Regions from separate parts of the Enterococcus dongliensis genome, predicted to be linked through region 3. Evidence: predicted binding sites of a transcription regulator. Region 3 holds the regulator's gene; each other region holds the start of a gene.
What was found. The regulator LexA, encoded in region 3, represses DNA repair genes until DNA is damaged. The targets are predictions, from matches to a motif close to CNAACANNTGTTNG.
Positions count from the first base shown of each region.

Region 1: P7D84_RS11425 (Y-family DNA polymerase) is a predicted target of LexA. The motif match lies at 876-889, and genes of this name have one in related genera.
Region 2: uvrB (excinuclease ABC subunit UvrB) is a predicted target of LexA. The motif match lies at 792-805, and genes of this name have one in related genera.

Region 1 covers NZ_JARPZC010000017.1:14,519-16,797, reverse strand. Annotated here, with positions in the region: gene lepB (signal peptidase I) at 1-298, shown strand, start outside; gene arsC (arsenate reductase (thioredoxin)) at 372-776, shown strand; gene P7D84_RS11425 (Y-family DNA polymerase) at 1,001-2,279, shown strand, end outside.
Region 2 covers NZ_JARPZC010000006.1:12,253-14,531, forward strand. Annotated here, with positions in the region: gene P7D84_RS06165 (amino acid ABC transporter substrate-binding protein/permease) at 1-623, opposite strand, end outside; gene uvrB (excinuclease ABC subunit UvrB) at 867-2,279, shown strand, end outside.
Region 3 covers NZ_JARPZC010000004.1:129,455-131,733, forward strand. Annotated here, with positions in the region: gene tkt (transketolase) at 1-63, opposite strand, end outside; gene P7D84_RS04810 (DUF896 family protein) at 156-398, opposite strand; gene lexA (transcriptional repressor LexA) at 532-1,155, shown strand; gene P7D84_RS04820 (hypothetical protein) at 1,257-1,520, shown strand; gene P7D84_RS04825 (adenine phosphoribosyltransferase) at 1,601-2,113, opposite strand; gene recJ (single-stranded-DNA-specific exonuclease RecJ) at 2,128-2,279, opposite strand, start outside.

The sequences.
Region 1 (2,279 bases), on a different contig from region 3:
AACGATCAATGGGAAAGAGTATCCTGAGCCTTATCTTGACGAGTTCAAGAAAAAATTCAAAGAAGATAAACTTGCAGATGAATATTCTTACAATACGGCTTTCCAAGAACAAGCTGCAAATGCTGACAGCTTCACAGATGATTTTGCTGTAACCGTTCCTGAAAATCAATATTTTGTTTTAGGGGATAATCGATTGATCTCAAAAGACAGCCGCATTTTCGGATTTGTAGATCAATCATTGATTCAAGGAAAAGTCGTTTTACGGTTCTGGCCGTTATCAGAAGTTAAATTATTCTAACCATTAAGTCATGGGAAGATCTCATGGCTTTTTGTTAGCTGTAGCTTTGACCTTAAATCCGGAGGAAACACTAATGAAAAAAATTTATTTTTTATGTACAGGTAATTCTTGTCGAAGTCAGATAGCTGAAGGTTATGCTCATCAGCTTTTACCTAAATCAGAAGTTGAAGTCAAAAGTGCCGGGATTGAGACCCACGGCTTAAATCCTAAAGCTGTACAAGTGATGGCCGAAGAAGGCATCGATATCTCGAATCAAACGTCGGATTTAATAGACATGGATTATTTTCATCAGGCTGATTTGATCGTTACGCTTTGCGGCGATGCAAAAGATCACTGTCCGACTATTCCTAAAGGTGTCACCCATCTTCATTGGGATTTGCAAGATCCAGCACAAGCTGTTGGAAGTGACGAAGAAATCCTAGCTGAATTTAGAAAAACTCGTGGGCTGATCAAGAAACATATCTTAGCACTTAAATAAACAGTACCAACAAGTAAAGGACTTGTTGGTACTGTTTTTTTATTACGTAAAAAATAATAATCCCTTGACTTTTTTTCAAGAAACAACGTACTATATATACGAACACAAGTTCTGATTTTGGATTATTAAGGCTGGATACTTGTTAAGCCGTTTTCTTACTAAGGGTGATTAATTTGAATTTCAACTATGAACTAGAACCTACTGGAGATTATGCATTTATCGACATGAAATCTTTTTATGCTAGTTGTGAGTTAGTTGCGCGTGGGCGTCATCCATTAAAAGATCTTTTAGTTGTTATGAGTCATGCGGATAATACCTCAGGACTTATTTTAGCTAGCAGTCCTATGGCGAAAAACTTACTAGGAATCACAAATGTAACTAGATCCTGGCAATTACCTAACATTATAGAAAATCCTGCCATCGCAGATCTGATTATCGTCCCGCCTAGAATGCGGTATTATATCTCTGAAAACTTAAAAATACAGGCTATCATTCGTAACTATGCAGCAGATGAAGATATTATGTGGTATTCCATCGATGAAGGTGTTGTCGATTTGACCCACAGTTTGAATTATTTTGTCCCGGAAAATCTTAGCCGTACAAAAAAATTAGATATACTCGCACAGAGAATTCAACTGGATATTTTACAAAATACAGGAATCTATGCCACTGTCGGCTTATCAAATAGCAATCCTCTATTGGCAAAATTAGCCTTAGACAACGAAGCAAAACATGCAAAAAATATGCGTGCATTATGGAATTATCAAGATATCGCCAATAAAGTTTGGCAGATTCCTGAATTAGACGATTTTTGGGGAATCGGAAAACGAATGAAGAAGAATTTTCTCCAGATGGGGATTCAAACTATTTATGATTTAGCTCACGCTTCTCCTGCTGACTTGAAAAAGAAATTTGGCATCATAGGGTTACAACTGTATCACCACGCCAATGGCATCGATCGTACGAAATTACAAAAACGGTACGTTCCTAAATCAAAAAATCTCGGCAATAGTCAAATCCTTCCCAGAGATTATCGAGGAGAGGAAATGCCTTTAATCATTCGTGAAATGGCGGAACAAGTTGCCACTCGTTTGAGAAGGCGGCGAGGAAGAGCCGGGACAGTTTCTCTAGCGATCGGCTATTCTAATACGGCACTGACAAAAGGATTTAGTAGACAATTAAAAATCCCTCCAACTGACAATACTAATGAACTATCTGAATACCTGCTGTTTTTATTCAAAAAATTTTATACAGGAGAAGCAGTTCGAAGTATTGCCGTGAGCTATTCTGCTATACAGCCTTGCGTTGGTAAGCAACTAGATCTTTTTAAAGAGGTGGACCAGCAAATACGCCAGGAACATTTAGATCAAGTTACAGATTTAATCAGAGAAAGATATGGATTCGTCTCACTGATTCGTGCTAGTTCTAAGTTAGAACATGCCCGCAGTGTGACACGTGCAAATCTTGTAGGTGGACATGACGGCGGCGCTGGAGGATTAGACG
Region 2 (2,279 bases), on a different contig from region 3:
GGATCACCGACTAATTTAAACGATTGTCCATTAGTTACAGCATACCCTAAAACGGGATAATCATCAAAAATCGCTTCGACGTTACCATTTGTCAATGCATTATACATAGCGTCGGCGGCTTCGTATTGCTTGATTTCATAACCGTATTTGTCTTTGTTCTTATCTAAGAATGTAGCACTCTCAGTTCCGATTTTTGCGGCAACTGTTTTGCCTTTGAGATCGCGATAATTTTTGATGTTGTTATTATCATTTTTGACAGCCATTTGAATCCCGCTGTCAAAATAAGGTTCAGAAAAGTCAAAAGTTTTTTTTCGTTCGTCTGTGATACTCATACCGGCGATCATACCGTCAAGTTGATCCGATTGCACACCTTGGATTGAACTGTCAAAACCTAATGGGCGTAAATCTACTTTAAAGTTTTGATCCTTAGCTATCTGGTTAAGTAAGTCCACATCGATTCCTATGTAGTCACCATCAGAATTTTGAAATTCAAAAGGCGCAAAAGTCAGATCCGTTCCGATTTTATATGTTTTTTCTGCAGCGTTTGTCTTGCTGGCAAATCCAAGTGTAAAAATACTTGCCATTAAGAAAACGATAAATGGAATTAATTTGGTTTTTCTCATAATAATCCTCCTATATACTTATCATTTATTTATTATAGGTTAGTTTATAACTAAAATACAAGTTAGTTAAGGTTTGGATAGAAAAAAAGTGAAATTTAGTGACATGATATGTTAGCAATTCTAACATGAGTCTTTTTAAGAAGTCTTTATAGTAGGAACAAAAAATAGCGAAAATATGTTCGGTATGCTATAATTTTTAAATGGAAAATCTTTGTTTATTTAATATAAAAAGGGGATGTTTGTGTGATTGAAAGAGTAACAGACACTGCGTTTGACCTTCATTCAAAATATCAGCCTGCTGGCGATCAACCCGAGGCCATTAAGCAACTGACCGAAGGAATCGTCGCTGGAAAAAAAGCACAAATACTTTTAGGCGCTACGGGTACTGGGAAAACTTATACTATTTCTAATGTGATCAAAGAAGTTAATAAACCGACTTTGATCATTGCCCATAACAAGACGTTAGCAGGACAATTATATGGAGAGTTCAAGGAATTCTTTCCTAACAATGCGGTGGAGTATTTTGTCAGCTACTATGATTATTATCAACCCGAGGCCTACGTGCCATCTAGTGATACCTATATTGAAAAAGATTCAAGTATCAATGATGAGATTGATAAACTGCGTCACTCAGCAACCAGTGCATTACTTGAAAGAAACGATGTGATTGTGGTTGCTTCAGTTTCTTGTATTTTTGGGTTAGGTTCACCTAAAGAATATTTAGAACAAGTCGTTTCATTAAGAGTAGGAATGGAAATGGATCGCAATCAGTTGTTGCGAAACTTAATCGACATCCAATTTGAAAGAAATGACATTGATTTTCAACGTGGGCGTTTCCGAGTTCGTGGGGATGTAGTAGAGATCTTTCCTGCATCACGAGATGAACGTGCATTACGTGTTGAGTTTTTTGGAGACGAGATCGAACGGATTCGTGAAGTCGATGCGTTGACTGGAGAGATCACTGGAGAAACAGAACATGTCGCGATTTTTCCGGCCACGCACTTTTTGACTAATGAAGACCATATGGAAGTAGCCATCAGCAACATTCAAAAAGAACTTGCCGATCGCTTAGAAGAATTACGCAATGACAATAAATTGTTGGAAGCCCAACGTTTGGAACAACGCACTAATTATGACATTGAAATGTTGCGTGAGATGGGGTATACGTCTGGTATCGAAAATTACTCGCGGCATATGGACGGCCGTACAGAAGGCGAACCACCTTATACGCTGATTGACTTTTTCCCAGATGACTTTTTATTGGTCGTTGATGAATCTCATGTAACGATGCCTCAAGTTCGCGGAATGTATAATGGCGACCGTGCACGAAAACAAATGTTGGTTGACTATGGTTTTCGTTTACCTTCGGCATTAGATAATCGGCCGTTACGCTTAGAAGAATTCGAAGAGCGGGTAAATCAAGTCGTGTACGTTTCTGCTACACCTGGCCCCTATGAACACGAAAAAACCGATACAGTGGTGGAGCAAATCATTCGTCCGACAGGATTGTTAGATCCAGTTATTGAAGTTCGTCCGATTATGGGACAGATTGATGATCTTGTTGGTGAGATTAATGAACGGGCTGAACGAAATGAACGTGTCTTTGTTACCACCTTGACTAAGAAGATGTCAGAAGATTTGACGGATTACCTCAAA
Region 3 (2,279 bases):
GATTGCTTCAATACTTAACGTTCTGATTGTGTTAACTCCTAATTGATCGATTTTATCGAACAAAACAATTCCCCCTTTTTGGTCATAAATACTTTAATTATGACCTTATTGTAACCGATTTATTTTGACATTTCAATCACTTACCAGCAAAAGATTTACTTTCTATTATGTAATCCTTTTTTCTTTTGTATCTTCTTTAGTTTTTCTGGTGTAACATCGTTGCCTTCTGGATCAACGACTTTCATTCCTTCAATGTGATGACGCATCCCGCTTCGGAATGATGCGATGTATTCTTTTCGCAAAATTGTCTGTTCATGCGCCTCTGCATCTGTTAAGCCAACTGTTTTCTTTTTTTTGGCTAATTCATTGATTCGCGCAATCGTTTCATCGTTAATCATCTTGAACACCCCTTTTCCCTCCTTCAATTATACATAAAAAATAATAAGTTAAAAGTACTAATAAACACGAACGCTTGTTTGATTTGTACTAATAACTATGCTAAACTAAAAAAAACGAAAGAAGGTGCGGACATTGGCAAAAAGAACGGAAACAAAACAATTAGAAGTTTTGCGTTTCATTCATAAACGCGTTGAAGATAAAGGTTATCCACCCACTGTCAGAGAGATTGGAGAAGCCGTGAATCTTTCATCCACTTCCACAGTCCACGGCCATTTATCCAGATTAGAAAAAAAAGGATTGATCCAACGAGATCCGACAAAACCAAGAGCCATTGAATTGACTATCACTGGTTTAGAAAAAATCGGCGCAGCGCCGCAAGTTATTCCAATGCTTGGTGTCGTTACCGCAGGTGAACCGATCTTAGCAGTCGAAGAAGCCTCTGACTTCTTTCCGGTCCCTCCAGACCTATCTAGTGAAGAAGGTAGTTTGTTCATGCTGACGATTCGCGGTGAAAGCATGATCAATGCTGGAATATATGATGGTGACCATGTCATCGTTAGAAAACAGCCCACTGCTATTAATGGTGAAATCGTGATTGCCATGACTGATGAAAACGAAGCAACGTGTAAAAGATTTTATCGCGAAACAGACCACATCCGTTTACAGCCAGAAAACGATGAATTATCCCCGCTTATTTTTGATAATGTTTCTATTTTAGGGAAAGTTGTCGGTCTATACCGTAACCATATTTATTAATCGGAAGAAATTTCCGGTTATTTTTTTCTTTACAAACCGAACAAACATTCGTATAATAAAAACACAAACACATGTTCGCATTTTATTAGGAGTGATTATTGATGAAAACAGTAAGAAGATTTGGTTTAATTATCGCTGTATTGTTGTTAGGTCTATTGATTGGTAAGTTGGGGTCTTTAGCTACGATTGTCATTTTTTCTGGTCTGTTTCTAGTTTGGTTTATGTTGTGGGATGAACGTAAATATGCCCAGCATTACGCTGAGTATTCATCTGAAGAAGAAATTGAAGCCGAACATTATTTCAAAGAACCTGCTGAAGATTTCTATTACGTGACTTATGACCATCATTATCACAAATCCGCTTAATATTCTTGCAAAATATAATAATTTCAAAAAAGACCACCAAAAGTCAGCTCTTCGTCTAACTTTTAGTGGTCTCTTATTTTTTAATAATCCATCAAGGTTAAAATATCATAGCCCTTGATTTTATCACGCCCGTGCAATTCTTCTAATTCAATCAAGAACGCACAGCCAACAACGATTCCTCCAAGTTTTTCAACTAACTCGATAGTTGCTTTGATCGTTCCGCCTGTTGCTAGTAAATCATCGGTGATCAGTACTCGCTGTCCTGGTTTAATTGCATCGCTATGGATCGTTAAAGTATCTGTTCCATATTCTTTCTCATATTCAACTTCGATAACTTCACGCGGTAATTTCCCCGGCTTACGAACAGGAGCAAAACCCAAGCCCAATTCAAATGCTACTGGACAGCCAACAATAAATCCGCGGGCTTCTGGTCCTACTACCATATCGATTTGTTTTTCTTCTGCATAATTTACGATTTGTCTAGTTGCTTCACGGTAGGCCTCGCCATCAGCCATAAGTGGTGAAATATCGCGAAAAACGATCCCTTCTTTTGGATAATCGGGGATACTGGCAATATAATCTTTCAAGTTCATTTTGGTTGTTCCTCCTAGCTTTTCAGCCAATTTCTAATAGTTTGAATATCGTTCATCACTAAAAACTCTTCGCTCTCAATTCGAGCTATGCGTTTTTGATAAATTTCACTCTCTTCAAAGGACCGAGTTTGTGGTGACTCGACCATTTGTAAAACACCGTCGTCTA